3 regions of the Streptomyces sp. NPDC000878 genome follow, and region 2 is predicted to be linked to each of the others. Evidence: riboswitches for the same ligand, from Rfam matches in the RefSeq annotation. Region 2 holds a riboswitch; each other region holds the start of a gene.

Region 1 (10,236 bases), on a different contig from region 2:
GGGGCGGCGAAGGGTTGTCGGTTCACTGCGGCGGCGCCGTGGCTGGTCGCGCCCACGCGGCGGAGCCGCATATCGATACAGCCCCGCGCCCCTTTGGGGCGCTTCCGAACCCCACGCCGACAAGCCCGCACACCCCTCGCGCCAAGTTCTGTACGTCCTGTACATTTCTTACGGAAGCCATCGAGGAGGCGCGCGCCATGAGCGACACCGGCACAGACACCGACGAACCGTCAGCCCGCTATGTCCTGCCCGAGTTCACCGAACGCACCAGTGCCGGGCACCGGACGCTGGATCCGTACTCGAAGCTGCTGGAGGAGCGGATCGTCTTTCTCGGGACGCCCGTCGACGACACCTCGGCCAACGACGTGATGGCACAGTTCATGCATCTCGAATATCTGGCGCCCGACCGGGACATCTCGCTGTACATCAACTCCCCCGGCGGCTCGTTCAGCGCGATGACGGCGATCTACGACACGATGCAGTTCGTCACCTGCGACGTGGAGACGATCTGTCTGGGGCAGGCGGCCTCCGCGGCGGCCGTGCTGCTGGCCGCGGGTACGCCGGGCAAGCGCAGCGCGCTGCCGGGGGCCCGGGTGCTGATCCACCAGCCCTCGCTGTCCGGGCCGATCCAGGGACAGGTGAGCGATCTCGCCATTCAGGCACAGGAGGTCGGCCGGATCCGTACCCTGCTGGAGGAACTGCTCGTACGGCACACTGGACAGAGCCCGGAGCAGGTCGCCGCGGACATCGAGCGGGACAAGATCCTCGACGCGCAGGCCGCCCTGGAGTACGGGCTGGTGGACCGGGTCGTGCCCAGCCGCAAGTTTTCGGACCCCGCCCCCGGCACGAGGTGAGCCACCGATGCTTCCGCCCGAACTGCCTCCGCTGCCCGCCCTGACGCGCGCGGAGGGCGAGTTGATCGACCGTTACCTCGAAGTGGCCGATCTGCTCGGCCGTATCAACCCCGCGTACCACGGGGACACCTACCGCGGACTGCGGGCCGCGCAGGCTCTGGTCGCCAAGGCCGTGGCGCTGCGGGACGCGCTGGAGTTGATGCATCAGCGTGGCGAAGCGGAGGTGCATGCCCATACGCTGGCGCGTGCGCTGCGCGTCCTCGACGGGGAGCGCCGAACGGCGCGTGTCACCGTTCCGCGTGAGCCCGCCAGTTGACCCACCCGGCCGACGGACCCGTACCGGACGGGCCCGTCCGTCCCGGCGACGGACTGTCCGGAACGAGCCCGGGAGCGACTGGATCGCATCCCCCGTTCGGCGTAGTCATATGTCCCCCGGTCGGCCCGTTCGGCTTGCGCGACGCGCGTAGTTCACAGCTGGAACCGCGATGTTTCCGTGCTGGTCCGGGGGTGCGCGACCCTCGCCGAATTGGTCCGAGGGGACGCGTGTCCACCCGAATGGGTCACGGGTGAGTAACGCCACAAAGCCCTGATTCCATTGGGATTTTCCTACTTCCATGAGCCAAGATCCCTTCCTGACGACAAGCCCCCGCCACCACGGTGGGGCGATCCGGGTGGACGCCGAGTCCTGCCGCCGCCCGGATGACCGGTCGACAGATGTGCATCGGCAGGAGTGGAGGACCCAGGCACGACGGGTCGCCGGAACGGTCACGCCATGACCGGGCCGAGCAGCCCTTGGGGTGAAGCCGCGTCAGCGGCCGGGCAACTTCGCCAGCCCGAATCCGACAGGTCATCCTTCACAGGCGGCTGACGAAGGGTTGCGCATGTCTGCGCTCAATCGTGTTCCGTCGATGATGTCCCGAGCCGGTACGGCCTCGGCCCTCACCCTCGCCGCCGTCGGCGGCAGCCTGGTGATACCGGGGGTCGCGACCGAAGCCGCGGCAATCGCGCCGTCGACGAAGGCACTTCAGATCGCGGCCTCCAAGAAGGGCTCCCCGTACAAGTACGGCGCCACGGGACCGAACAGGTTCGACTGCTCGGGGTTCACGCTGTACTCGTACAAGAAGGCGGGCAAGAAGCTGCCTCGTACGGCGGCGTCCCAGTACAACAAGACCAAGCACATCTCCGCCAAGAGCCGCCGCGGCGGGGACCTGGTCTTCTTCCACTCGGGCTCGAACGTCTACCACGTGGGCATCTACGCCGGGAAGGGAAAGATCTGGCACTCCCCGAAGACCGGGGACGTCGTGAAGCTCCAGAAGATCTGGACGAAGAGCGTCTGGTACGGCCGGGTCAGCTGACCTGCCCGGAGCGGGACGGCGGTTTCCGGAGCCGCCGTCCCGCCCCGGGACCCGTCGGCCCCTCACAGCGACAGCAGGGGCTCCAGCAGGAGCAGCGAGCCGAGGACCGTCAGCGCGGTGCCGGTGACCGCCTCGACGGCCCGGGCGGCCCGTGGCCGGCGCAGCCACCGCCCGAGCCGGTCCACCAGGAGTGCCACCGCCGGGAACCACACCAGGGCCAGCGCCACGACGATCAGCGCGAGCAGCAGCGTCCTGGGCAGTGCGGGAGCGCCCGCCGGCACGAACTGCGGCAGCAGGCTCAGGAACGTGATGGGCGCCTTGGGATTGAGCGCGTTGGTGACGAAGCCCTGACGCAGCGGTCGTACGGCGACCCTCGCCTCGTCGGCCATCTCCTCCCGGCGCCCGCGCAGCGACCACAGCGTCCGCGCCCCGAGATACAGCACATAGGCCCCGCCCAGCAGTTGGAGCGCGCGGAAGAGCGCGGGCACCGCCGTGAGCACGGCGGCGACACCGGCGACGGCCAGCGCGGTGTGCAGAAGCAGCCCGCCGGTGATCCCCAGCGCGCACGCGACCCCGGCCCGCCGGGAGACGAGAGCGTTGCGTACGACGACGGTGAAATCGGCGCCCGGCATGGCGACCATGCCTGCGGCGACCCCGGTGAAGGCGATGAGCTGTGCGTCCATGGCGTCCAGCGTGCCCCGGCCCGGCCTTCAGCAGGTATGTCGAATATCCTGGGTCTGCCTTAAGCAGTCGTTAAGGCTTGGCCACCGCCTCTCTCCGTCCCTGGAGCCGCAGGATGTACGACCCCACTCGCCTCGCCGCTCTCGTGGCGGTCGCCGAGGCCGGGTCCATCACCCGGGCCGCCGAGCGCCTCGGCTACACCCCGCCCGCGCTCTCGCAGCAACTCGCCAAGCTGGAACGGGAGACGGGCACCGCGCTGCTCGTACGGCATCACCGGGGAGCCAGGCTCACACCAGCGGGCGAGCTGCTGGTGGCGCGGGCCCGCCGGGTGCTGGACGAACTGGACCGGGCCCGGCACGAACTGGCCGGGCTCACCGGGCTGTCGGGCGGCACGCTCCGTCTCGGCACCTTCCAGACGGCCGGGATCCAGCTGCTGCCGCCGATGCTGAGCGCGTTCCGCCGGGCCCATCCGGACGTACGGCTGTCGGTCGCGGACTACGAACCGCCGGCCGGGGTGGCCGCCGTAGCGGCCGGGGAGGTCGATCTCGCGCTCACGCACACCTACGAACCGGCCCCGCCCGCGCCCCTGCCCGGGTCGGTCACCGCCGAGCCGGTCCTCGTCGAGGAGCTGGTCCTGGTGACGGCGCCGGGCCATGTGCTGGCCGGGGAGGCGTCGCGGCTGCCGCTGGCCGAGCTGGCGGGCCAGCCGCTGGTCAGCATGGCGCCGGACCATCCGCCCCGCCAGGGCGTCGAGGCCGCCCTCGCCCGGGCCGGCGCGACCCCGTCGGTGCTGGTGGCAACACCGGGGTACGCCCTGGTGTGCGCGCTGGTCAGCGCGGGGCTCGGGGTGGCGGTCGTACCGGAGATGGTCGCGCGGACGGCGGTCACCCCGGTCGGCACCCGGCTGCTGGAACCCGGCGACCTGCGCCGCACGATCTCGGTCGTCCGCCGCACCGACGAGACGGCGCCCGCCGCCGACGCCTTCCGCGCCCTGCTGCGGGGCTCGTTCGGGCGGGCGCACGGCGGCGGAACCGGAGCATAGGGCCGAACCGATACTGCTCCTGCTCCTGCTCCTTACGGCTCCTGCTGGCCCGCCGCCGTCACCGGGGGCCGGGCCGGGGCCGTCCACGGGAGTTCGATCGCCACCGTCTTACCGCCCTCGCGGGTGGGGCGGACGCGGAGTTTGCCGCCCGACTCGGCGATCAGCCAGCGGATGATGACCATCCCCCGGCCGTTGTCCTGCTGCACGGCGGCGGGCAGCCGCTTGGGGAAGCGCGGGTGACTGTCGGTGACCCCGATGCGCAGATGTTCGTCACGGTCGAGGGCGACGTCCACCGTGAAGGTGGGTGACAACCCGAAGGTGTGCTGTACGGCGTTGGTGGCGAGTTCCGAGACGATCAGGCGGATGGTGTCGGCGATCTCGCTGTCGCCTGGCAGACCCCATTCCGCCAGGACGTTGGCCACATATGCGCGGGCGGCGGAGACCGAGGCGGGATCGCTCGGCAGAGTGACGGATGCTTCCAGGTGGTCTGCCATGGCGGCGTCGTCCCTTTCCCACGGAACCGGAGCCCGACACGGAGCGGCTGGTTCGAGTACGGTCCCGGACTGGTGCTTCGCGCCAGACTGCCATTCCCGCGCCGGTCACGGGGTGCGATCCACCAAGATATGCATATATCTGTCGCTCGAAGCGGTGAACTCTGCGACCCCAGAGCGTATTTGGGCGGCTCATTAGGAGTAAGGAGTGGCCCATGCAGTACGGACCCGCCGTGCGCCGCCGAAAACTGGGTGCCGAACTGCGCGCGCTGCGTGCCCGGGCCGGACTCACCAGTGGCCAGGCGGCCCGTCTGGTGGGCTGGCACCAGTCGAAGGTGAGCCGGATCGAGACCGGCGCCAGCGGGGTGAAACCCGCGGACGTCCGGTTACTTCTCGATGCCTACCAGGTCCCGGACGGCGAGTCGCGCGAGCTGCTGCTCGTGCTGGCGGGCGGTGAGGACGGCGGCAGGCACCACTGGTGGCACGCCTATCGTGGCGTACTCCCGCCCACCTACCGGGATTTCATCAGCCTGGAGTCGCAGGCCAGCACCATGCGGACCCTGGAGACCTCGGTGGTCCCGGGGCTGCTGCAGACCCGGGAGTACGCCCGCGCGGTGACCCGGGCGGCCGTGGACGGCCTGGAGGAGACCCGGCTCGACGCCCTGGTGGAGGTGCGGCTGGCCCGGCAGGACGTACTGCGTTCGGATCCGCCGCTGGCGCTGAGCGCGGTCCTCGACGAGGCGGTGCTGCGCCGTGAAGTGGGTGGCCCAGAGGTGATGACGCGTCAGCTGGAACGACTCCTGGAAGCGGCCCACCTGCCCCAAGTGAGGCTCCAGATCCTGCCGTTCACCGCAGGGGCTTACACCGGCATCACCGGCCCTTTCGTTATCTTCTCCTTTCCGAGCACTTCTGACCTGGATGTGGTTGTTCTCGACCAGATGATGAGTAGCCTCTACCTCGAACGGAAAGAAGACCTCCAGGCCTACAGCGAGGCCTTCAACACCCTTCAGATCCACGCCCTTTCGCCCGAGGATTCGTTGGATTTCATCGCCGGTCTGCAACACGGCGTGTAAGGAGGCACCATGACCGCACTGCCTCGGAACGTCCTGTCCGTCGTCGAACCGCCCGGTGTGCAATGGCTGCGCAGCAGCTACAGCACCGGCGCGAACAACTGTGTGGAGACGGCCCGTCCGGACACGGAAGTCCGGTCCGGGCTGTTCGTACGCGATTCCAAGAACGCTGCCGGGCCTGTCCTGCTCTTCTCCCCCGAGAGCTGGGCGGGTTTCCTCACCGCGTTCCGGTGATCGCCCTAGGACGCACGGCCGTGGTCCGCCGACTCATGGTCGCGTGTCACTGATCAACGGCACTACGGATCTACGGATCTACGGTCGGTTCTCGCCGATCACCTGTACCGCCCGTGCGATCTGCTCCTCGGACAGGTCCGCGCGGGCGGTCAGCCGCAGCCGGGACACTCCGTCGGGCACGGACGGCGGGCGGAAGCAGCCCACGCCCACTCCGGCGGCCCGGCAGTCGGCCGCCCATCGCACGGCCCCCTCCGGGGACGGCGCACGCACGGAGACGACGGCCGCGTCCGGCCGTACCGCCGTCAGCCCCTGTGCCGTCAGCCGGGTGTGCAGGTCGCGCGCCACCGCCCGCGCGCGTGCGGCCCGTTCGGGCTCCCGGCGCAGCAGCGTGAGGGCCGCGAGGGCCGCGCCCGCCGCCGCCGGGGCGAGTCCGGTGTCGAAGATGAACGTACGGGCCGCGTTGACGAGGTGCTCGATCACCGCAGCGGGCCCCAGCACGGCACCCCCCTGACTCCCGAGCGACTTGGACAGCGTGACGGTCACGACGACGTCCGGCGCCCCCGCCAGCCCGGCCGCGTACGCGGAACCGCGCCCACCGTCACCCAGAACCCCCAGCCCGTGCGCGTCGTCGACAACCATCCCCGCACCGAACTCCCGGCAGGCGGCGGCGAGTTCGGCCAGCGGAGCGGCATCCCCGTCGACCGAGAAGACCGTGTCGGACACAGCCACGGCGGGCCCGGTGTGGGTGCCGAGCGCCTTGCGGACAGCGTCCGGGTCGGCGTGCCCGACGACCTGGGTGGTGCCACGGGCCAGTCGGCAGCCGTCGATCAGCGAGGCGTGGTTGCCCGCGTCCGAGACGACGAGGGAGCCGTGCGGCGCGAGCGCGGTGACGGCGGCGAGGTTGGCCGCGTAGCCGGAGGAGAAGACGAGGGCGGCCTCGAAACCGCAGAAGTCGGCCAGTTCGCGTTCGAGTTCCGCGTGCAGTTCGGTACTGCCGGTGACGAGGCGCGACCCGGTGGCCCCGCCGCCCCAGCGCCGGGCGGCCCGGGCCGCGCCCTCGGTGACCTCGGGGTGCCGGGCAAGGCCCAGATAGTCGTTGCTCGCGAGGTCGAGGAGCGGCGAGTCGGCGGGACGCGGGCGCAGGGTCCGTACGAGTCCGGCGCGCCGCCGCGCCTCGGCCTGCTCGTCGATCCAGCCGAACGCCATGGGTCCTCCGAGCACACAGGTTTGTAGGCAGTGGACAGACCCTAGGGCCTGTCCGGCGGACCATGCCGCAGACGCGGGGCCTGGCACGCACATCTGCCGCGTTGTCGTCACTCGCCGACGCTCCGCGTCGGCTCCCTCCTCCGCCTTGCAGCTGCACGCACCAGGCCCCGCTCACCGGCGTTAATGGGGCACCGTCGCGTCCCCTGCGGCCTGCTCCGCCGGACAGACCCTAGCGGGCCACCCTGCCACCCATGATGTGGCAATACCCACACGTCGAAGCACCTCTCTTGTACGAACTCTCCTTTCCCTCGGACCGTCGGATAGGTCAGGATCGGCTCCCATGGACCTGCTGACGACGCTGGTGGACAAGGGGCTGCGGCGCGAGCTGCCGACCCGCGAAGAGGCGCTGGCCGTGCTGGCCACCTCCGACGACGATCTGCTCGATGTGGTGACCGCGGCCGGGAAGGTGCGCCGGCACTGGTTCGGCCGCCGGGTGAAGCTCAACTACCTGGTCAACCTGAAGTCGGGCCTGTGTCCCGAGGACTGCTCCTACTGCTCCCAGCGCCTCGGCTCCACCACCGGCATCCTCAAGTACACCTGGCTCAAGCCGGACGAGGCCTCGAAGGCCGCGGCGGCCGGGCTGGCCGGGGGCGCCAAGCGGGTCTGTCTGGTGGCGTCCGGGCGTGGTCCGACGGACCGGGACGTGGACCGGGTCGCCGGCACGATCAAGGCGATCAAGGACCAGAACGAGGGCGTGGAGGTGTGCGCCTGCCTCGGGCTGCTCTCCGACGGTCAGGCTGAACGGCTCCGCGCGGCCGGAGCGGACGCCTACAACCACAACCTCAACACGTCCGAGGCCACCTACGGCGAGATCACCACCACCCACACCTACGAGGACCGGGTGGACACCGTCCAGAAGGCGCACGCGGCCGGGCTGTCCGCCTGCTCGGGCCTGATCGCGGGCATGGGCGAGACCGACGACGACCTCGTGGACGTCGTCTTCTCGCTCCGCGACCTGGACCCGGACTCGATTCCGGTCAACTTCCTCATCCCGGTCGAGGGCACCCCGCTGGCCAAGGAGTGGAACCTCACCCCGCAGCGCTGTCTGCGCATCCTGGCGATGGTCCGGTTCGTCTGCCCGGACGCGGAGGTGCGGATCGCGGGCGGCCGTGAGGTCCATCTGCGGACGATGCAGCCGCTCGCCCTGCACCTGGCCAACTCGATCTTCCTCGGCGACTACCTCACCACCGAGGGCCAGGCCGGCCAGGCCGACCTCGACATGATCGCCGACGCCGGTTTCGAGATCGAGGGCACCGACCAGGTGACGCTGCCGGAACACCGGGCGACGGTGGGCGGCGGATGTGGGTCCCACGAGTCCGCGGGCGCCGGATGCGGCTCGCCCGAGGGCGGCGGTGTCTGCGGTACGGCCGCCCCCGCGACGCCGACGGCCAACGAACCCCGTACGGACCTGGTCGCCGTACGCCGCCGAGGTGCCGGAACGGACCTCGCGCCCAATGCCTGACCTGCCCCTGTCCGAGCTGCTCGACCTGGACCGGCGGCACGTCTGGCATCCGTACGGGCCCATGCCGGGCCGGGTCGAACCGCTCGTCGTGGAGTCGGCGAGCGGGGTGCGGCTGCGGATGGCGGACGGGTCGGGCGAGCTGGTCGACGGGATGTCGTCCTGGTGGTCGGCGATCCACGGCTACAACCACCCGGTGCTCAACGAGGCGGCGCGCGACCAGCTCTCGCGGATGAGCCACGTCATGTTCGGCGGCCTCACCCACGAGCCCGCCGTACGACTGGCGAAGCTCCTTGTCGACTTGTCGCCGGACGGCCTCGAACACGTCTTCCTCGCCGACTCGGGGTCGGTGTCGGTCGAGGTAGCGGTCAAGATGTGCCTGCAGTACTGGCGTTCGGTCGGCCGCCCGGCCAAGCAACGCCTCCTCACCTGGCGCGGCGGCTATCACGGCGACACCTGGCAGCCGATGTCCGTGTGCGACCCCGAGGGCGGCATGCACGAGCTGTGGCAGGGAATCCTGCCCCGCCAGGTCTTCGCGGACGCCCCGCCGACCGAGTACGACGAGTCGTACTCCGACCACCTCCGCTCGACGATCGAACGCCACGCGGACGAACTGGCCGCCGTGATCGTCGAACCGGTGGTGCAGGGCGCGGGCGGGATGCGGTTCCACTCCCCCACCTATCTGCGGGTGCTGCGCGAGGCGTGCGACGAGTACGGCGTACTGCTCGTGTTCGACGAGATCGCGACCGGGTTCGGGCGCACGGGCGCGCTGTTCGCGGCGGAGCACGCGGCGGTGACGCCGGATGTGATGTGCGTCGGCAAGGCGCTGACCGGCGGCTACCTGACGATGGCGGCGACGCTGTGCACGGCCCGGGTGGCCGACGGCATCTCACGCGGCGAGGTCCCGGTGCTGGCCCACGGCCCGACCTTCATGGCCAACCCCCTGGCGGCGGCCGTGGCCTGCGCCTCGATCGGCCTGCTGCTCGACCAGGACTGGCAGGCGGAGGTCAAGCGCATCGAGGCCGGTCTGCGGGACGGCCTGGCGGGGGCGGCCGAACTCCCCGGTGTCCGGGACGTACGCGTCCTGGGCGCGATCGGGGTGGTCCAGCTCGACCACGAGGTGGACATGGCGACGGCCACGGCGGCGGCCGTGCGCGAGGGCGTGTGGCTGCGGCCGTTCCGCGACCTCGTCTACACGATGCCGCCGTACGTCACCGGCGACGAGGACCTGACCCGGATCACGCGCGCGGTGTGCGCGGCGGCACAGGAGGGATGAACATGCCGATCCTGGTGATCACGGGGACGGGCACGGAGGTCGGCAAGACCATCACGACGGCCGCCGTCGCCGCGACAGCCCTCGCGGCGGGCCGCACAGTGGCCGTGCTCAAGCCCGCCCAGACGGGGGTACGCTCGGACGAGCGCGGCGACGCCGACGAGGTGGCGCGCCTCGCGGGCCCCGCACACACCCTCGAACTCGCCCGCTACCCCGACCCGTTGGCCCCGGCAACGGCAGCCCGCCGCGCCTCACTCCCCCCGGTACGCCCCGCCGAGATCGCGGAGGCCGCCGCCAAACTGGCCACCGAGTACGACCTGGTCCTGGTGGAGGGCGCGGGCGGCCTCCTCGTACGCTTCGACGAGCAGGGCGGCACGTTGGCGGACGCGGCCCAACTCCTGGACGCCCCGGTGCTGGTAGTCGCGTCGGCAGGCCTGGGCACCCTCAACGCTACAGAACTGACGACCCGTGAACTCTCCCGCAGAAACGTCCACTTGACGGGCATCGTCAT
Region 2 (10,236 bases):
AGATCCTGGTCCTTGTCCACCACGATCCACTCCACGGCGACCAGCCTGCGCGACTCGGGGGCGGCGGCGTCGACCGTGGGCGCTTCCCCGTCGAGCGCGTCCATGTCGTCGAGCCAGCTCGTGTCGGACGCCTCGTCCATCCAGTCCTCGTTGGCCCGGTCCTCGTACAGCAGAGCGGCCGGTTTCGCCGGATCGAGTGAACCGTAGAGCTTCTCGTTGATGTAGTGGTGCCCCATCCCGCCGAGCGTCGGGCTGGCCGAGCAGAAGGCGGGCTTGTAGCCGTCCGTGACGGCGAACGGGGCGTACTGGTACTTCGCCGTGCTTTCGAGCGTCTTGGCCAGCTCGGTCCAGACCGCGGGGTCGACGGGATCGCTCGGCGCGGAGTGCGCGGGGGCGACGGCCAGGGAGAGGGACGCGGCGGCGGCCGTGGCGAGGGCGACGGTGACCTTGAACCGGCTGCGGGGCATGTGGGGACTCCTTGAGCGGGAGAGGCGCTCGGGAGGGCGCCGGTCCGAGAGGCGCGCGCGGGGCGCCGGTCCGTTGTACGGGCCTCCCCTCGTCCCGCCCGAGCAGCATGTCCCGGGGTGTTCGGGGGCGCCACGTGAAGCGGCCATTGGGCTGAACACCCGGATCCGGCGGAGGGCGCCGGTGACACGGGGCGCGGGTGTGGCGGGGCAGCCTGTGGATAACTCCGGGGCTGTCGGTGCGGGCCCCTATGGTGGACGCAGTGGTCGAGGCGCGACGTACGGGGGACACGACGATGAGCGCGATGAGCGTGATGGGCGGGTCGGGTGTGATGACGGAAGCGGGCGAGGGTCCGGGCACGGTCGTCGGATCGGCGGCCGGGGCGGCGGACAGCGAGGCGCTGGCCACGCTGCACCGGGTCTTCGGGTACGACTCCTTCCGCGGCGAGCAGGCGGCGGTCATCGAGCATGTGGTGGCAGGCGGGGACGCCGTCGTCCTCATGCCGACCGGCGGTGGCAAGTCGCTCTGCTACCAGATTCCGTCCCTGGTCAGACCGGGTACGGGGATCGTCGTCTCGCCCCTCATCGCGCTGATGCAGGACCAGGTGGACGCGCTGCGGGCACTCGGTGTGCGGGCCGGGTTCATGAACTCCACGCAGGACTTCGGCGAGCGGCGGGCGGTGGAGGCCGAGTTCCTGGCCGGTGAGCTGGACCTCCTGTACCTGGCGCCGGAGCGGCTGCGGCTGGAGTCGACCCTGGATCTGCTCTCCCGGGGGAAGATCGCTGTCTTCGCCATCGACGAGGCGCACTGCGTCTCGCAGTGGGGACATGACTTCCGGCCCGACTACCTGGCGCTGTCGCTGCTGGGCGAGCGCTGGCCGGACGTCCCGCGGATCGCGCTCACGGCGACGGCCACGCATGCGACGCACCAGGAGATCACCCAGCGCCTGGGCATGCCGGACGCCCGTCACTTCGTGGCGAGCTTCGACCGGCCCAACATCCAGTACCGCATCGTGCCCAAGGCCGACCCCAAGAAGCAGCTGCTGACCTTCCTGAAGGAGGAGCACGACGGCGACGCGGGCATCGTCTACTGCCTCTCGCGCAACTCCGTGGAGCGCACGGCGGAGTTCCTCGCCGCGCACGGCGTCCGGGCGGTGCCGTACCACGCGGGCCTGGACTCGGGCACCCGCGCGGCGAACCAGTCGCGCTTCCTGCGCGAGGACGGCCTCGTCGTGGTGGCGACCATCGCCTTCGGGATGGGCATCGACAAGCCGGACGTCCGGTTCGTGGCCCACCTCGACCTGCCCAAGTCGGTCGAGGGCTACTACCAGGAGACGGGCCGCGCCGGCCGTGACGGACTGCCGTCCACGGCCTGGATGGCCTACGGACTGAACGACGTCATACAACAGCGCAAGATGATCCAGGGCAGCGAGGGCGACGAGGCTTTCCGGCGCCGCGCGCAGGCGCACCTGGACGCGATGCTGGCGCTGTGCGAGACGGTGGAGTGCCGGCGCGGGCAGCTGCTCGTCTACTTCGGCCAGGACCCGGTGCCGGGCGGCTGCGGCAACTGCGACACCTGCCTGACCCCGCCGGAGACCTGGGACGGCACGGTCGCCGCGCAGAAGGTGCTGTCCACGGTCTGGCGGCTGGAGCGTGAGCGGCGGCAGAAGTTCGGCGCGATGCAGATCGTCGACATCCTGCTGGGGCGGCGCACGGCGAAGGTGATCCAGTTCGACCACGACCAGCTCTCCGTGTTCGGCATCGGAGAGGAACTGGCCGAGGGCGAATGGCGCGGTGTCGTACGGCAGTTGCTGGCCCAGGGGCTGCTCGCGGTCGAGGGCGAGTACGGCACGCTGGTGCTGACCGAGACGAGTGGTGCCGTGCTGGGGCGCGAGCGGGAGGTGCCGCTGCGCAAGGAGCCGAAGAAGGCGGCGACCGCACGGTCGGCGGCCGGTGGCGGCCGGAGTGAGAAGAAGGCGAAGGCGGCGGCTGTCGCGTTGCCCGAGGAACTGCAGCCGGCGTTCGAGGCCCTGCGTGCCTGGCGCGCCGAACAGGCTCGCGAGCAGGGCGTTCCGGCGTACGTCATCTTCCACGACGCCACGCTCCGGGAGATCGTCAGCGTCTGGCCAGGGTCGGTGGCGGAGCTGGGCGGAATCAGCGGGGTGGGCGAGAAGAAGCTCGCCACGTACGGGGAGGGCGTGTTGGGGGCGCTTTCGGCGCTGGGCGGGGCGCCGCCGGTGTCCGGGGCGGCGGCGCAGGTCTCGGAGGCGGTTACTGAGCCTGGCTCCAAGTCCGCCTCCGGCTCCATGGGCAGTGACAGCGGCAGGGGTACGGGATCCGGGGCGCGGGCCGAGCAGTTGGGGCCGGACGACTGGCCCGAGATGGAGATGGAACCCGAGCCGGAGGACTGGATGTAGGGGCTGGACAGAGGGGGAGGGACCGGGGCGGCGGGGCGGGGCCGGGGCGCGTCGGTGTCCTCCCGGTCGGCGCCGGACCGGACCGACGACCTGGCCCGTTGCCTGCTTGTCCGTTGCCCCGCCCGCTGCTCCGGACCTGCTGCTCCGGGCGCCTCGCTCAGCTCGCCGACGTGATCCTGCCCGTCACCTCGCCGAGGCCTACGCGGGTGCCACCCGGACCCGGGGCCCAGGCGGTGAGGGTGACCTCGTCGCCGTCCTCCAGGAAGGTGCGCTTGCCGGTGGGGAGTTCGAGGGGGTCGGTGCCGTTCCAGGTGAGTTCGAGGAGGGAGCCGCGTTCGCGTTCGGTGGGGCCGCTGACTGTGCCCGAGCCGTAGAGGTCGCCGGTGCGGAGGGAGGCACCGTTGACGGTCATGTGGGCGAGTTGCTGGGCGGCCGTCCAGTACATCGTGGAGAAGGGGGGCTCGGAGATGGTGTGGCCGTTCACGGCGACGGAGATACGCAGGTCGTAGCCGCCGGGCTCGTCCTCGGCGTCGTCGAGGTAGGGGAGCAGGGGGTGCGTGCGGGCGGGCGGGGCGACCCGGGCGTCCTCCAAGGCGTCCAGCGGGGTGATCCACGCCGAGACGGACGTGGCGAAGGACTTGCCCAGGAACGGGCCCAGCGGGACGTACTCCCAGGCCTGGAGGTCGCGGGCGGACCAGTCGTTCAGCAGGCAGAGGCCGAAGACGTGGTCCCGGAAGGCCGACAGGGGCACGGCGCTGCCCATGGGCGACGGTGTGCCCACCACGAAGCCCACCTCCGCCTCGATGTCCAGGCGTACCGACGGGCCGAAGAGCGGGGCCGGGTCGGTGGGGGCCTTGCGCTGGCCCGACGGACGTACGACCTCCGTGCCGGAGACGACGACCGTGCCCGAGCGGCCGTGGTAACCGATCGGCAGGTGCTTCCAGTTGGGGGTCAGGGAGTCCGCGGCGTCGGGGCGGAAGATCTGGCCGACGTTCCGGGCGTGGTTCTCGGAGGCGTAGAAGTCGACGTAGTCCGCGACCTCGAAGGGGAGGTGCAGGCTCACCGAGGAGAGGGGGTGGAGGAGCGGGGCGATGGTGTCCTGGTGGGACGGGACGGTGACCCAGGCGGTGAGGGCGCGTCGGATGTCGGACCAGGTCGTGGGACCCGCGGCGAGAAGGGGGTTGAGGGTCGGGCGGGCCAGTACGGAGACATAGGGGGAGCCGAGCGCGGCGGCTGCGGCGCCCGCGTCCAGGACGTGGTCGCCGAGCCGGACGCCGACCCGGCGGTCCGTGGAGCCCGCCGGGGAGAACACGCCGTAGGGGAGGTTGTGCGGGCCGAAGGGGTCGCCCTCGGGGACATCGAAGGGGGGCATGGGTGCTGCCTCGCTCTCGTGTGTCGTGCCGTGTGGCCATGTGGTCGCGCCACAGGTTACGGGTGAGTTGCGGGCTCGGGGCAGTGTCCCCAGTGTCTAAAGAGTTCGTAATGTCCGGATAGGCCTTGTCCGGAGCGGGTGATTCCGGCTTAGCGTCCTTTGGGGGGACACGGACGGGGTGGGTCCGGTCCGTAAGGGGGACACGTGGGGGGACCCGTGGCCAGGAGCAGCACTGTGCCGTTTTCGGCTGACCATGCCGTGCCGGCGCTGATCGTGAAGTTCGGTGACTATCCGCTGCACCACGGAGGCGTCGGGGCCATCCGCAGTCTGGGACGGCTGGGCGTTCCGATGTATGCGATCACCGAGGACCGTTACACGCCCGCGGCCTCCTCGCGTTATCTGCGGCGCGCGTTCGTCTGGCCGACCACCGGGACCGAGGAACCCGACCGGCTCGTCGAGGGGTTGCTGCGGATCGGGCGGCGGATCGGGCGTCCCGCTGTCCTCGTTCCCACGGACGAGGAGGCGGCCGTACTGATCGCCGAGCGGCAGGAGGAACTCGGGGGCGCGTTTCTCTTTCCGCGCGTGGAGGCGGGGCTGCCGCGTCGGCTGGCCAGCAAGCAGGGGCTGCACGAGTTGTGCGTGGAGCACGGCATACCGACCCCGGCCGCCGCCTTTCCGCAGTCGTACGACGAGATCGAGCGGTTCGCGCGGACGGCCCGGTTCCCGTTGGTGGCCAAGAACCGGGAGGCGTTCGTGCGGCGCGCCCGGCCCGCCGTCAACGGCACTACGCGCATCGCGAGTCGGGAGGCGCTGCTGTCCCTGGCCCGTGACTGGGGTGAGCGTCCCGGCGTGATCCTTCAGGAGTATCTGCCCCGGGAGGAGGCCGAGGACTGGATCGTGCACGCCTACTTCGACGCGGACTCGAACCCGCGCGCGTTGTTCACGGGCGTGAAGGTCCGTTCCTGGCCGCCGCACGCGGGAATGACGGCAAATGCGTACGTCGTCGACAATCCGGAACTCGCGGACCTTGCCGCACGTTTCATCAAACAGATCGGCTTCACCGGAATCATCGACCTCGACCTGCGCTTCGACCGGCGCGACGGACAGTACAAGCTCCTCGACTTCAACCCGCGGATGGGCGCCCAGTTCCGGCTCTTCGAGAGCGAGCCGGGGGTGGACGTCGTCCGGGCCATGCATCTCGATCTGACCGGGCGCACCGTTCCGGAGGGGGAACAGCGCGCCGGGCACCGGTACATCGTGGAGAACATCGACCTGCCCGCCCTCCTCGCCTACCGGCGCAGCGGCTACACGACGCCGCACGCACCGACCCGGGCGAGCGGGACGGAACTGGCCTGGCTCGCGGGTGACGACCCGCTGCCGTTCCTCACGATGCTCGCCCGCTTCGTACGGCCGGGCGCGAAGCATCTGTATCAGCTGTGGCGGGCCGGCCGTCGCGGCGGCAAGGCGTAGTGACGACAACCTGCCGACCGGTCGGACGGTGGCAGCAGAGCAACGCGAAGTGGCGAAGCAGCGTCCTGGGGAGGGGACTTCGTGAATCATCCGGTAGCGGTAATCGGTGCGGGACCGTTCGGTCTGTCGACCGCCGCGCATCTGCGGGCGCGTGGCATTCCGGTGAGAGTGTTCGGCGAGCCCATGGTGAGCTGGCGGGACCACATGCCCGCCGGGATGCTCCTGAAGTCGACGCCGGCGGCCTCCAGCATCGACGCCCCGCAGCGGGGCCACACGCTGGTCGACTACTGCGACGCGGCGGGGATACGCCGGTTGGTCACGGACGAGGACATCGTCCCGGTGGAGACCTTCGTCGCGTACGGCGAGTGGTTCCAGCAGCGGCTCGTGCCCGAGTTGGAGCGGGTGCGGGTGGTGTCCGTGGACCGGCGGCAGCACAAGGGCGCGGGCGACGGCGGTGGCGGTGGCGGCGGTGGCTTCGAACTCAAGCTGGATTCGGGCGAGTTGTTCACCGCGCGGGCGGTCGTGGTGGCGACGGGCCTGTCGGGGCTCGCGCATCTGCCCCCGGAGCTGGCCGGCGCCGCGCCGGACGGGCCCTCGCCCACGGGTCCGGTGTCCCACAGTTCGCAGCACCATGACCTGGGCCGGTTCGCGGGCCGGGAGCTGATCGTCGTCGGTGCGGGCCAGTCCGCGCTGGAGACGGCGGCGCTGGCGGCGGAGGCGGGGGCGCGGGTACGGGTGGTGTCGCGGGGGCGGAGTCGTGTCGCCTTCGGTGCGCCCCCTTGGCGGCAGCCCAGGCTGCGGCCCGAGTCGCCGTTCGGCAACGCGTGGTCGCTCTGGGCCCTCACCTACTACCCGCACCCCTACCGCCACCTCCCGGCCCAGGCCCGCCACTATCTGGTCCGCCGGGTCCTCGGACCCCTCGGGGCGTGGTGGCTGCGCGACCGGTTCGAGGGGAAGGTGCAGGTGAGCGAGGTCGCGCGGATCGTCGGGGCCACGGGGGCCACGGGGGCGACGGAGGGCACGGGGGCGACGGAGGGCACGGGGAACATGGGGATCACCGGGGCTGCGGGGGGCTCCGCCGGTCGGCGGCCGGTGCTGACCGTGGAGGATCTGGGCGGCCGTACACGAGAGTTGTCGGCCGACCACGTCATAGCCGCGACCGGCTACCGCGTCGACATCGCCGCGATGGACTTCCTCGGGCACGAGCTGCGTACGGAGCTGGCGGTGAGCCGGGGGACGCCGAGGCTCGGTGCCGGGTACGTGTCCTCCGTACCCGGGCTGTACTTCACGGGGTTGCCGGCGGCTGCCTCGTACGGGCCGGTGATGCGGTTCGTGTGCGGTACGGAGTTCGCGTCACCGCGGCTGGTGGGTCATCTGGCGGCTGCGCACGGGTAGGGCGTGGACGGGGCAGGCGACAACGGGTTGGGACCGCGTTTTCGAGCTGTTCGTGCCTTCCCGGGGCGGGAGTTGGGGCTCGCGACAGGGCTGTTGCCGCCGGGATGCCGAACGTCGTCCGGTTCGGGCGGAGACCGATGTGCCGAACGATCCGTATTCTCTGGATCATGGCCGCTCCCACCTCATACGCACTTATCGCCACGGACCTGGACGGAACGCTCCTGCGTGCCGACGACACGCTCTCCGACCGGTCGCGGACCGCGCTGGCGCGCGCCATGGCCGCCGGCGCCCAGCACCTGGTGGTGACGGGACGGCCGGCGCCGAGAGTCCGGCCGCTGCTCGACGACCTCGGGGCCGGGGGGCTCGCGGTGTGCGGACAGGGCGCGCAGGTGTACGACGCCGGCGCGGACCGTCTGCTGTGGTCGGTGACCCTGGACCAGGAGCTGGCCGAGACCGCGCTCGGCAAGATCGAGGCCGAGGTCGGGCAGGTGTACGCCGCCGTGGATCAGGACGGTGTCGACGGGCTGACGCTCATCGAACCCGGGTACCTGATGCCGCACCCGACGCTGCCCGCCGTACGGGTGCCGCACCGGGACGACCTGTGGGCCGCGCCCATCAGCAAGGTGTTGCTGCGTCACCCGTCCCTGTCCGACGACGAGTTGGCGTCGGCGGCGCGTGGAGCGGTCGGTTCGCTCGCGACCGTCACCATGTCGGGGCCGGGCACCGTCGAACTCCAGCCATGCGGCATCACCAAGGCGATGGGGCTCGCGCTGGCCGCCGAGTATCTAGGACTGGCCGCGTCCGCCACCATCGCCTTCGGCGACATGCCCAACGACATCCCGATGTTCGACTGGGCGGCCCACGGAGTGGCCATGGCCAACGCCCATCCCGAACTCAAGGCCGTGGCGGACGAGGTCACCCTCTCGAACGAGGACGACGGGATCGCGGCCGTGCTGGAGCGGTTGTTCGGAGGCGGGGACGGGAACGGGAATGCGGACCGGGCGTGGCGGTGAGGGCGGGCCGGCCTAGTAGGCGCCGTACACGTTGTCTATCGAGCCGTATCGCGCCGCCGCGTAGTTGCAGGCCGCGGTGATGTTCGCGATCGGGTCGTAGGGGTCGTACGAGGTGCCGGGGACGTGGTAGGCGGCGAAGGTCGGGTCGATGACCTGGAGGAGGCCCTTTGAGGGGGTGCCGGCTGCCGCGTTCGAGTCCCAGTTGTTGATGGCGTACGGGTTGCCCGACGACTCGCGGATGATGTTGCGGTAGATGCCGTCGTACGTTCCCGGGATTCCGTTCTGCGCCATGACGTCGAGCGATTCGCGGATCCAGCCGTCCAGGTTGTTCGCGTAGTTCGTCACCGAGGAGACGGACGAGACGGACGAGACGGACGACGGTGCGGCTGATGCCGTTGTCGCGGTCAGGAAGGGGAAGGCCAGGGCTGCGGCGGCCGTTCCTGTGATGGCGAGTGTGCGCGGGAGCGTGAGCGGGCGGCGGGTGGTTCTCGCGCGGTTGTGCTGACCTCGTGCGGGCATGGTGAGTCCTCTCCGACGCCTGCGAGGTGAGCTGTCGGGTTCGGGCGGGAGATGCCCGGCCGGGCGCGTTGTCCGCGCGCGGCTTCACCCCTAGCCGCTCCGGCGTCGTGCCCGGACCGGCGGCTTACCTGGGTCCCCCGCTCCTGCCTGCGTGAGTCACATGTGGGTGGGTGGGGATGGTGCTCTGCGGGCGGTGGCAGGATTCGGCGATCCGCCCGGCGTGGCGAGAACGTATGCGAGAGCACACGGGTGGAACAAGGGGCGGAAGCAGAGGACTTGGTCATTTGGGGCGCACGTTGGGGACAAAACGGGCGGTGGTGCGGAGTGGGTGGGAAGCAACTTGCCTTTTGCGAATGGGGAGTTTGTGGGGAGGGGGTGGTGGGGGCCGGGTTTTGGAGTGACTCGAATCACGGGGTGGGGGTAGTCGTGATGTGGGCAGGATGGGTGGCGTTAATGGGGGGTTTTAGGGTTTTTATGCTTCTTGCGGGTGTGTCCGTCGGGAGGGCGGAACCTCTCGTGCGATGCGCGTCGTTGTCGTAGCGACGGGTACGACGGGTGCCGTCAGGGAGGTGGTGGCGTATGCGCGCGTGCGGTCGCGGGTGTCACTGGTGGGGCGCGGGATGTTTATGAATGTCCATACTTATGGGCTGATCAAAAACATTCCGGTCGTGATCCGATACCGCCTGGCCTGGACGGGCGGGCGCTCGTGGTGATCGAAACGTGACCGGATACGCTGACTTGAGTGATGGCAGCGACCTATCGACACACCGTGTGACCGCCAGTAGACACCAGCAGACAGGAGATCCCTCGTGACCGTCGTCGGGCCGTTCGGGCTGAGCGTGCGGGACCAGGCTCTCGAAGCCGATGTCCAGGCCGGATTGGCGGCTGTCGAGGAAGGGTTGCTCGAAGCCACCAAGAGCGAGGTGCCCTTCATCACGGAGGCCGCGCAGCACCTCGTACGGGCCGGCGGGAAGCGGTTCCGGCCGTTGCTCGTGATGCTCGCCTCGCAGTTCGGGGACCGGCACGCGCCGGGGATCGTCCCGTCGGCGGTGGTAGTGGAGCTGACCCACCTCGCGACGCTGTACCACGACGACGTCATGGACGAGGCCGAGGTGCGGCGCGGGGTGCCCAGCGCCAACACGCGCTGGGGGAACTCCGTCGCGGTCCTGACCGGCGACTTTCTCTTCGCGCGCGCCTCGCACATCCTCGCCGACCTCGGGCCCGAGGCGGTGCGGGTGCAGGCGGAGGCGTTCGAGCGGCTGGTGACCGGGCAGATCCTGGAGACGGCGGGGCCGTCCGACGGGCGGGACCCTGTCGAGCACTATCTGGATGTGCTGGGCGGGAAGACCGGGTCGCTGGTGGCCGTGGCCTGCCGGTTCGGGGCGATGATGTCCGGCGCCGACGACAGTGTCGTGGATGTGCTCACCCAGTACGGGGAGCGGCTCGGGGTCGCCTTCCAGCTCGCGGACGACGTGCTGGACATCGCGTCCGACTCCCACGAGTCGGGGAAGACGCCGGGAACGGATCTGCGGGAGGGCATTCCCACGATGCCCGTGCTGCGGTTGCGGGAGCGGGTGGCCCGGATG
Region 3 (10,236 bases), on a different contig from region 2:
GCAGTCGCGTCCGTGTGCTCGGGCGCGCGCGGTTCCCCTTTCTCCGCGGGCGGTGGGGTTGCCGCGGCGGGTGCGGCATCCTGCGGCCCGGCGCCCGAGGAAGGGCGCGGGCCGGAGCCGGGTCCCGGACCCGTCGCGGCGTGTGCGTGATCTGTCATGCGTCCATGTTGGCGCTTGAGGCAGCTCGGCGGCAGTCGGGATGACCCTGGGCGAACCCTGATATCGGCCCTGAGGAGGGGCGGGGGAAGCGTTCGAGGGCAGGCGGGCCCGAAGATCAGGGGTGTCTCGGGGACCGACCCTGATGCCCGGGCCCGCCGCTCGTGTGAACATCGATGGCATGCCGGAAGCCGCAGCGTTGCCACTCGTCGAACCGCGGCCCCCGCGCAAGCTCTACCGCAGCAGCGACGGACGCTGGCTCGGAGGCGTGGCGCGAGGGCTCGCCGGGCATCTCGGGCTGCCGGTGATCTGGCTGCGCCTCATGTTCGTCGGCCTGTTCATGGCGGACGGACTCGGTGCGCTGCTGTATGCGGCCTTCTGGTTCTTCGTGCCGCTCGGTGTCGGCGGCGTCGACGCCCAGCGGCCCCCGTCCCTCGTCAGTGCGGAGACGTCGCCCGACGGCCGCCGCAGACTCGTCGCCCGCAAGCCGGACAAGGGGCAGATCGTCGCCCTGCTCCTCATGGTCGTCGTGGCCATGGTGTTCGTCGGCAATGTGAATCTCGGCGGGGGCGCCAAGGCCTATCTGTTCCCGACCGTGCTCGTCGCCGCGGGTGTCGCCCTGGTCTGGCGCCAGGCGGACAACGCACGGCGGGCCCGCTGGATGGAGGTCGGCAGCCGCCGGCGCACGCTCACCCTCGTCCGTGCCGCGGCCGGCGTCATGCTGGTCACGGCGGGCGTGTCCGGGATCTTCGTCCTGCAAGGCTCCGCCGCCCACCTCGGCTCGGTCCTCCAGGCAGCGCTCGCGGTGCTGGTCGGGACAGCGCTGCTGGCCGGTCCGTATCTCGTCCGGATGACCCAGGACCTCTCCGAGGAGCGCCTGATGCGCATTCGCGCCCAGGAGCGTGCGGAGGTCGCCGCGCATGTGCACGACTCGGTGCTGCACACCCTGACCCTGATCCAGCGCAACGCGGAGAGCGCGAACGAGGTGCGCCGTCTCGCCCGCGCCCAGGAGCGCGAACTGCGCAACTGGCTCTACAAACCCGAGGGCACCGGAAAGGAAGAGGCCGACGAACCCGACACCCTCGCCGAGGCGGTGCGGCGCAGCGCGGCGGAGGTGGAGGACAAGCACGGTGTTCCCATAGAGGTCGTGGTCGTCGGCGACTGTCCGCTCGACGACAGAACCGGCGCACAGATGCAGGCCGCGCGGGAAGCGATGGTGAACGCCGCCAAGTACGGTGGCGAGGGCGGCGCGGTACAGGTCTACGCCGAGGTCGAGGGCAGGACGGTCTTCGTGTCCGTCCGGGACCGCGGACCCGGCTTCGACCTCGACTCCATACCCGCCGACCGCATGGGCGTCAGAGAATCGATCATCGGCCGTATGGAGCGCAACGGCGGTACGGCGCGGCTGCGCGCGGTACCGGGTGGCGGCACGGAGGTCGAGTTGGAGATGGAGAGGGCGGAGAGTACGTCATGAGCGAGGCACAGGGGGAGAACAGGCGGACCGGTCCGGCCGGTTCGGCGGAGTCGGCCGAACCGACAGCGGCTGCAGAACCCACCACCGCACCCGCCGAGGGCGCCCAGGCCGGTGAGCCTGCCGGCAGCGGCAGCGGCAGTGGTGACGCGGTGGGGCGGCGGGTGCGGGTGGTTCTCGTCGACGACCACCGTATGTTCCGTACGGGGGTTCAGGCCGAGATCGGGCAGACCGAGCGGACCGGCGTCGAGGTGGTCGGTGAGGCCGCCGACGTCGACCAGGCGGTCACCGTCATCACCGCCACCCGGCCCGAGGTGGTCCTGCTCGACGTCCATCTGCCGGGCGGCGGCGGGGTCGAAGTCCTGCGCCGCTGCGCCCCGTTGATGGCCGACCCCGAGCAGCCGGTCCGTTTCCTGGCGCTGTCCGTCTCGGATGCGGCGGAGGACGTCATCGGCGTGATCCGTGGCGGTGCGCGGGGATACGTCACGAAGACGATCACCGGCACGGACCTCGTCGACTCGGTCTTCCGCGTCCAGGACGGCGACGCGGTGTTCTCGCCGCGGCTCGCCGGGTTCGTCCTGGACGCGTTCGCGTCCACGGACGCCCCGCCGGTGGACGAGGACCTCGACCGCCTCACCCAGCGCGAGCGGGAGGTACTGCGGCTGATCGCCCGGGGCTATGCGTACAAGGAGATCGCCAAGCAGCTCTTCATCTCCGTGAAGACGGTGGAGTCGCATGTGTCGGCGGTCCTCAGGAAGCTCCAGCTGTCGAACCGGCACGAGCTGACCCGGTGGGCCACGGCCCGGCGGCTTGTGTAGTCAAGCCACCCTCGTGGCCCCCGCGAACGGCATCTCGTCCAGGGGTGCCACCCGTACCGGCGCAGAGGGGTTCGGGGCGTGGATCATCTGGCCGCCGCCCACATACATGCCCACATGACTGATGCCCGAGTAGAAGAACACCAGGTCGCCAGGGAGGAGTTCGGACCGTGAGACACGTTGGCCGGCGTTGATCTGGGCGTAGGTGGTGCGGGGCAGGGAGATGCCCGCGGAGCGGTACGCGGCCTGCATGAGGCCCGAGCAGTCGAAGGCGTCCGGGCCGGTGGCGCCCCACACATAGGGGCTGCCGAGCTTCTGGTGGGCGTAGGAAACGGCCGCCGCCGCACGCGAGTTGGGTGCCTCGGCGACTCCGGAGGCCCCGGACGCCCCAGCGGCGTCGACGGCGCCGGCCGCCCCCAGCCCGTCCCGCGCACTCCCCGACGACCGTGAAGCATGCCCCCCGCTCCAGCTGCCGCCGTTGCCGCCGTCCGCCGCCGCGAGCCGGGCACGTTCCTCCGTGCTGAGGCGGGACAGCAGCCTGCGGGCCTCGCCCAGCTTTCCGGTCACCGTCTTCTTGTGGCGGTTCAGCTCGGCCTGGCGTGACTTGAGGGTCGTCAGCTCGACGTGGGCGGCCCCGCGCAGCTGCTCGATCTCCCGCAGCTGCCTGCGTACACGGGTCACGTCCGACGCCTGTCTGCTGCCCGCCCGTTCGGCGAACGCGGCGCCGGCGAGATAGCCGTCGGGGTCGTCGGAGAGGGCGAGTTGCAGCGCGGGGTCGAGTCCGCCGGAGCGGTACTGAGCCGCGGCCATCGAACCCAGCGCCTCCCGCGCCGAGTTGAGCCGGTCCTCCTTGCGGGCCGCCTCGTCCCGCAGGTTCCCCAGCCGCCGCTCCGCCCGCTCGGCCCTCTCCTTCGCTCCGTTGTACTTCTCGGTGGCGACCTCCGCCTCCTCGTACAGCTTGTTCACCTTGGCCTCGACCTGGGCCTGGGTCAGCTGTGGCTCGGCGTACCCGATGCCGTCGAAGCCGGTCGCCGTCGCCGCGCCCGCGAGGGCGATCGTGGCGGCGGTGCGGGCCGTACTGCCGTTGAGCGAGCGCTGTCGGGGCTTGCGGTGCGCTGCCACCGGGGCGTCACGTCCTTTCGTACGACCGCCACTACGTCGACCGCCGGAAGGCTGCCTGGGAAGCGGACCCAGGAGGGCGGTTGCGCGTCCGACGGCGGCCCGCACAGGGGGAGCGGTCCGCCGCCGGACTTTCTCGGCGGTGGTGTCCGACTGCCGCCCCTGGCCCGGGCGGCGGTGGGGAGCCGGTCACCTGGTGGAGGACGCTAAACCGGAGTGTGACGTGGGGGTAACGCCATGTACGGAACTGGCGTGAGCCGACCACCGGGTGACCGCATACGACCGTGATCGCGCTCCGCCGCCGCCGACTTCACGCAGACGGCTGACCGATGAGGAGGTTTGGGAGGCACATGGTGATTACACAGTGCTATGGGGTGCATATATGCGAGGTCTCCGAGTGTCGCGCGAGGCGCGCTGGATGCCTTGCGAACGCCCTTCACGGCCCGGTGTCATGCGGCTCGGGGGCCTCTGATTAGGCTCCGGGCCCATGGACGTACTCATCCATCTCTTCGTCGGCCTGCACATCATCGGCATCGCCTCGCTTCTTGGCGGGTTTCTCACCCAGATGAAGGCGATGGGGCAGGGCACGGCCCGCTTCGTGCCGGCGATGCTGCACGGTGCGTTCACCATGCTGGTCACCGGCGTCGCCCTGGTGGGCCTCAACCAGGCCGACGACCAGACGGTGAACAACGTCAAGATCGGCGTGAAGCTGGCGCTGCTGATCGTGATCCTCGGCCTCGTCTATGTGAAGCGGGACGACGAGACCGTGGACAAGCGGCTGTTCGGCCTGGTGGGCCTGTTCACCACGGCGAACATCTTCATCGCCGTGCTCTGGACCTGATGAGACCTGCCCGACCTGCCCGTCAGGCCGGGCGCACCACGCTGTGGATCGCCGACTCACCGTCGTAGAAGATCGATTCCTCGCGGACGTACGCACCCGGCTTCGGGGCGTGGATCATCATGCCGTTGCCGATGTAGAGGCCGACGTGGCTGATGTCGTCGTAGAAGAAGACCAGGTCACCGGGTTGGATGTCGGAGAGGGAGACCGTCGTGCCCGCGTTCACCTGGTCGTAGGTGGTGCGCGGGAGGGTGACTCCGGCGGCCTTCCAGGCGGCCTGGGTGAGGCTCGAGCAGTCGTACGAGTCCGGGCCGGTCGCGCCCCAGACGTACGGCTTGCCGATCTGTGCGCGTGCGAAGGTGAGGGCCTTCTCGGCCTTGGTGGCGTACGAGGAGTCGGTGGCCGGTGCCGTCGACGTGTCCGAGGCGGTGCCGCCCGTCGACTGCTGGGCCGCCGCGGCTGCCGCCGCTTCCTGCTGGCGCTGCTGCTCCGCCGCCTGCTGCTGACGGGCGAGTTCCTGCGCCTGGCGGCGGGCCTCCGCCTGCTTCTCCCGCTCGATCGCCGCGAGCCGTAGCTTCTCCTCGGCGGTGAGGCGGGAGAGGAGCTGGCGGGCCTGCGCGAGCTTCGTCTGGACGGTGGTCTTGGTCGTCCGCAGGTTGTCCTGGGACTCCGTGAGCGATTCGAGGCTCGCGGTGGCCTCCTGGCGCTTCTGCGTCGTCTCGGCCTGCTCCGTGATGTACTCGTCGACCGCGTCCTTCTGGCGGGCGGTCAGCCGGTCCATCAGCTGGTTCTGGTCGAAGTAGTCCTGCGGGTCGTCCGCGAGGAGGAACGTCGCCGTGTCGGGGGCGGCCGACCCGGTGCGGTACTGGGCCGCGGCGAAGGAACCGAGTTCCTCGCGCGCGTCGTTGAGCTTCTGGGTGCGCTGGGCCACGTCGTCCATCAGGGTGTCGACGCGCTTGCGCTGCTTGGAGGTCTTCTCCTTGGCGGAGTTGTACTTGTCGGTGGCCGACTCGGCCTGGCGGTAGAGGTCGCCGACCTTCGCCTCGACCTCCTCCATGCTCGGCTTGTCGTCGGCCGAGGGCGCCGGGGGAGTGGTGGGCTCCGTGGGCGCGGCGTTGGCGGTCTGGGACAGCAGCGCGACGGAGGTCAGGGCCGCCGTGGCGAAGGCGGGGGTCCGTATGCCTGCTACGCGCGTTCCCGTAGGACGCGACTTGCGGTGCGACGACGCCAAGAGAGGCGACTCCTTCCACGTTCCGCCTACCGGGTTAGCTGTCGGGTTCGGGCGGGTGGTTCGGAAGGGTTGCCCTACGGTCCTTGCCCTGGACGGCAGTCGGACCGATTCACCCCAAGTTTTCGGTGGGTCCCCGGCTCCTGCCGCACAGGGCGGCACGATCGGACTCGGCGGAGGCCGCGCGGCCCGGCGATGTTCGCCGGTGGGGGTCGAGCGGCCTGCAGGGCACGCTAACCAATTCGTGTGGCCCCTGTGAAGGTTGATGACCGCTATGCCCGATACGTTTTTGTGACCTCAACCCTAAACATTGCTCCCCGGAGTCGATCTGGAGGAGTGTGTGCCGCTTGGTCCGCACTTGATGTGTTCATACCGGTCCGGGATCTGCTGTCCGGACAGCCCGGCGGATGTTTTCGGGGTGGCGGCCGGTTGTCAGTGGGGGAGCCTAGACTCGGAGAGCGATGAGCAGCCTCTTTGACGACAGCTTCCTGGCGGACCTCCAGGGCCCTCGAGCCCACGAGGAGGAGCCCCCGCCGCCGCCCGAGGACGAGCATGCGCCGGAGCCCGTTCTGGACGACCTGTTCGGCGGGCAGTTCGACGCGCCGCCGGACCGGGACGCGTACTACCGCGACGGCGCCCCGCGCCCCGTGGTGGACCCGGCCGCGCTCCTGGACGGGCTGAACGAGAACCAGCGCGCGGCCGTCGTGCACGCCGACACCCCCCTGCTCATCGTGGCGGGCGCCGGCTCCGGCAAGACGCGCGTGCTCACCCACCGCATCGCGTATCTGCTCGGCGAGCGGGGCGTCCACCCCGGCCAGATCCTCGCGATCACCTTCACCAACAAGGCCGCCGGCGAGATGAGGGAGCGCGTCGAGCAGCTCGTCGGCCCGCGCGCGAACGCGATGTGGGTGATGACGTTCCACAGCGCGTGCGTGCGGATCCTCCGCCGGGAGAGCAAGCGGCTCGGCTTCACGTCCTCGTTCTCGATCTACGACGCGGCCGACAGCAAGCGGCTGATGGCGCTCGTCTGCCGCGACCTGGACCTGGACCCCAAGCGCTTCCCGCCCAAGTCGTTCAGCGCGAAGATCTCCAACCTGAAGAACGAGCTGATCGACGAGGAGGACTTCGCCGCCCAGGCGAGCGACGGTTTCGAGAAGACCCTCGCCCAGGCGTACGCGATGTACCAGTCGCGGCTGCGCGAGGCCAACGCGCTCGACTTCGACGACCTGATCATGACGACGGTCAACCTGCTGCGCGCCTTCCCGGACGTCGCCGAGCACTACCGCCGCCGCTTCCGGCACGTCCTCGTCGACGAGTACCAGGACACCAACCACGCCCAGTACGCGCTTGTACGGGAACTCGTGGGCACCGCCGAGCACCCGGTGGACGTACCGCCCAGCGAGCACGATCTGCGCCCCGCCGAGCTGTGTGTCGTGGGTGACGCCGACCAGTCGATCTACGCCTTCCGGGGCGCGACGATCCGCAACATCCTCCAGTTCGAGGAGGACTACGCGGACGCGACGACGATCCTGCTCGAACAGAACTACCGTTCCACGCAGACGATCCTGAGCGCCGCCAACGCGGTCATCGAGCGCAACGAGTCCCGCCGCCCCAAGAACCTGTGGACCAACGCGGGCGCGGGCGCGCAGATCACCGGCTACGTCGCCGACACCGAGCACGACGAGGCACAGTTCGTCGCCGAGGAGATAGACCGCCTGACGGACGCGGGCGACGCGAAGGCGGGCGACGTCGCCGTCTTCTACCGGACGAACGCCCAGTCCCGTGTCTTCGAGGAGATCTTCATCCGCGTCGGCCTGCCCTACAAGGTCGTCGGCGGTGTCCGCTTCTACGAGCGCAAGGAGGTCCGGGACGTCCTGGCCTACCTGCGTGTCCTCGCCAATCCGGAGGACTCGGTGCCGATGCGGCGGATCCTCAACGTCCCGAAGCGGGGCATCGGGGAGCGTGCCGAGGCGATGATCGACGCGCTCTCGCAGCGCGAGAGGATCAGCTTCCCGGCGGCGCTGCGGCGGGTGGACGAGGCGTACGGGATGGCGTCGCGTTCGACCAACGCGGTCAAGAAGTTCAACACGCTGATGGAGGACCTCCGTACGATCGTCGAGTCCGGCGCGGGCCCGGCGACCGTCCTCGAAGCGGTGCTCGAACGCACGGGCTATCTCGCCGAGTTGCAGGCGTCCACCGACCCGCAGGACGAGACCCGGATCGAGAACCTCCAGGAACTCGCCGCGGTGGCCCTGGAGTTCGAGCAGGAGTCAGGAGCGGCTGGAGCGGCCTCAGCGGCCGAAGACGCGGCGGCGGACGCCGAACAGCCCGCCGAGGGCGAGGCGGCGGCCCCGGCCGGGCTCGCCGCCTTCCTGGAGCGGGTCGCGCTGGTCGCCGACTCCGACCAGATCCCCGACGAGGACGACGACGGCTCCGGTGTCATCACCCTGATGACCCTGCACACCGCCAAGGGCCTTGAGTTTCCCGTGGTGTTCCTGACCGGCATGGAGGACGGCGTCTTCCCGCACATGCGTGCCCTCGGCCAGGTGAAGGAACTGGAGGAGGAGCGGCGGCTCGCGTACGTCGGCATCACGCGCGCGCGTGAACGGCTGTATCTGACCCGGTCGTCGCTGCGCAGCGCGTGGGGGCAGCCCTCGTACAACCCGCCCTCGCGTTTCCTGGAGGAGATCCCGGCGACCCATCTGGAGTGGAAGCGCACGGGCGGGATGGCTCCGGCGTCGTCCTCGGGTCCGGTCTCCGGGGTGGCGTCCTCGCTGTCGTCCTCGCGCTCGCGCTCCGCAGCCTCGGGTGCGTCCGGCTTCGCCACGCGTCGGGGTGGCGCCGAGAAGCCGGTTGTCGCGCTGGCGGTGGGGGACCGGGTCACGCACGACCAGTTCGGTCTGGGGACCGTGGTGGGTGTGAAGGGGACCGGCTCGAACGCGGAGGCGACGGTCGACTTCGGGGAGGACAAGCCGAAGCGGTTGCTGTTGCGGTACGCGCCTGTTGAGAAGCTTTAGCGCTCCGCGCGGGGTGCGGTGGTGATGGATCTGCGGGCCGGTGGGGGCTGGTCGCGCAGTTCCCCGCGCCCCTATCGGGGCGCCCCTTACAGGGCGCGATACGGCAGTGGTCCTGCTACGTCGGGTCCAGGCCGTGGCTGCGGAGCCATGGGAGGGGGTCGATCGCTGAGCCGCCTGCCGGGCGGACCTCGAAGTGCAGGTGTGGGCCGGTCGAGTTGCCGGAGTTTCCGGAGTACGCGATGGGGTCGCCGGCCTTGACCGTCGTACCGGACGGGACCTGGTAGCTGGAGAGGTGGCAGTACCACGTCTCCGTGCCGTCCTTGTCGGTCACGATCATCATGTTGCCGTACGCGCTGTTCCACTGCGTGCGGACGGTGCCGTCGGTCGCGGCCATCACCGTCGTGCCGTACGAGACCGGGAAGTCGATCCCGGTGTGCACGGACATCCAGTTGATGCCGGCCTGGCCGAAGTAGGCGCTGAGGCCCTTCTGCGCGACGGGCAGGGCGTACTTGGGGCGCAGGCGCTCCTTGCGGGCCGCTTCCGCCGCCGCTGCCTTCTTGTCGGCGAGCTGCTGGGCCTTGAGGTCGATACGTTCCTGCGTCCGGCTGGCCCGGTCGGCGAAGTCGTCGGCGCCCGCGGAGAGGCTCTCCAGCTGGGAGTCCAGCTTGTTGTTCGCGGTGGACGCCTTCACAGCGACGCCGTCCGACGCCGACGCCGTCGTGTTCTGCTCGTCGTCACCGCTCATGCCGCCCACGGAGGCGGCGGCGATGCCCGCGACCCCCATCACACAGGCGGACGGAACGGCGACGGTCAGCAGAGCGGAACGTTTGGCCGGGGTACGACGGCGGGACCGGCCCGCGTTGCGAGCCGCCGTACGGGACGCCGCGCGCCCGCCGGTGGGGGCCGTGCTCGGGACGGTCTCTTCCTGGCCGTCGAGCAGCGGGGCCTCGGCGGGCGGTTCGCCGTCGGCGACGAGGTCGGACTCGTCGTGGGCGAGGGCGTGCTGGTCGTACTCCTGTACGTCCGGCACGTCCGCGATCTGCTCGAACATCGCGGTGGCCTGCTGGTCGTACTCGTGCTCACGCTCGTGGTCGTACTCGCCGGATGAGGCGGGTGTGCTGCCCTGGCCGCTGTCCGAGTTCCACTGCGTGGCGTCGTACACACCGGTGTCGAAGGCCTGCGTGCCCCATTCCCAGTGCTGGGTCTGGTCGGCCGGGCCGGTCTGCTCGGGCTGCAGCCAGGCGTTCGCGTCCCACTGACCGCTGGTGTCGGCGCCCGGGGGCGGCGACTGCGCGGGGATGTCGGCGAGCTGCTGGTAGCCGGGGGCCCAGGTGGTGGCGTCGTACGCCCCGGTGTCGTAGGCGGCGTGGTGCTGGGCCGCGTACGGGTCGTAGTTCAGGGTGTGGTGACTGCCGGTGGACCACTGGGAGTTGTCGTACGAACCGGTGGTGTCGTCGGCCGGCATGTTGCCGAAGAGCGGGTCCGTGTCGAAAGTGCCGGTACCGGTACCCGTGCCCATACCCGCGTCAAAACCGTTGGCGAAGGTGGGGTCGTACGTGGTGAAGTCACCGAAAGGGACTTCCTGGGTGCCG

The links. A riboswitch is a leader RNA that binds a small molecule or an ion and turns the genes downstream of it on or off. The one in region 2 is predicted to bind cyclic di-AMP.
Region 1: linked by a shared signal. The riboswitch ahead of ACWDR4_RS36710 (C40 family peptidase) and the one ahead of ACWDR4_RS40315 (transglycosylase SLT domain-containing protein) in region 2 are both predicted to bind cyclic di-AMP.
Region 3: linked by a shared signal. The riboswitch ahead of ACWDR4_RS22335 (NlpC/P60 family protein) and the one ahead of ACWDR4_RS40315 (transglycosylase SLT domain-containing protein) in region 2 are both predicted to bind cyclic di-AMP.

The regions. Positions count from the first base shown of each region.
Region 1 covers NZ_JBSFMT010000059.1:56,568-66,803, reverse strand. Annotated here, with positions in the region: gene ACWDR4_RS36720 (ATP-dependent Clp protease proteolytic subunit) at 198-854, shown strand; gene ACWDR4_RS36715 (hypothetical protein) at 862-1,170, shown strand; cyclic di-AMP (ydaO/yuaA leader) riboswitch at 1,553-1,732, shown strand; gene ACWDR4_RS36710 (C40 family peptidase) at 1,736-2,209, shown strand; gene ACWDR4_RS36705 (LysE family translocator) at 2,272-2,892, opposite strand; gene ACWDR4_RS36700 (LysR family transcriptional regulator) at 3,006-3,932, shown strand; gene ACWDR4_RS36695 (ATP-binding protein) at 3,965-4,426, opposite strand; gene ACWDR4_RS36690 (helix-turn-helix domain-containing protein) at 4,639-5,496, shown strand; gene ACWDR4_RS36685 (DUF397 domain-containing protein) at 5,506-5,727, shown strand; gene ACWDR4_RS36680 (8-amino-7-oxononanoate synthase) at 5,806-6,933, opposite strand; gene bioB (biotin synthase BioB) at 7,274-8,455, shown strand; gene ACWDR4_RS36670 (adenosylmethionine--8-amino-7-oxononanoate transaminase) at 8,448-9,728, shown strand; gene bioD (dethiobiotin synthase) at 9,731-10,236, shown strand, end outside.
Region 2 covers NZ_JBSFMT010000071.1:46,396-56,631, forward strand. Annotated here, with positions in the region: gene ACWDR4_RS40285 (hypothetical protein) at 1-467, opposite strand, end outside; gene recQ (DNA helicase RecQ) at 779-2,881, shown strand; gene fahA (fumarylacetoacetase) at 3,039-4,253, opposite strand; gene ACWDR4_RS40300 (carboxylate--amine ligase) at 4,488-5,723, shown strand; gene ACWDR4_RS40305 (FAD-dependent oxidoreductase) at 5,805-7,118, shown strand; gene ACWDR4_RS40310 (HAD family hydrolase) at 7,286-8,131, shown strand; gene ACWDR4_RS40315 (transglycosylase SLT domain-containing protein) at 8,144-8,650, opposite strand; cyclic di-AMP (ydaO/yuaA leader) riboswitch at 8,652-8,812, opposite strand; gene ACWDR4_RS40320 (polyprenyl synthetase family protein) at 9,460-10,236, shown strand, end outside.
Region 3 covers NZ_JBSFMT010000024.1:68,170-78,405, forward strand. Annotated here, with positions in the region: gene ACWDR4_RS22310 (PspC domain-containing protein) at 1-158, opposite strand, end outside; gene ACWDR4_RS22315 (ATP-binding protein) at 338-1,630, shown strand; gene ACWDR4_RS22320 (LuxR C-terminal-related transcriptional regulator) at 1,627-2,445, shown strand; gene ACWDR4_RS22325 (NlpC/P60 family protein) at 2,446-3,564, opposite strand; gene ACWDR4_RS22330 (hypothetical protein) at 4,049-4,402, shown strand; gene ACWDR4_RS22335 (NlpC/P60 family protein) at 4,425-5,630, opposite strand; cyclic di-AMP (ydaO/yuaA leader) riboswitch at 5,639-5,813, opposite strand; gene pcrA (DNA helicase PcrA) at 6,089-8,644, shown strand; gene ACWDR4_RS22345 (peptidoglycan DD-metalloendopeptidase family protein) at 8,760-10,236, opposite strand, start outside.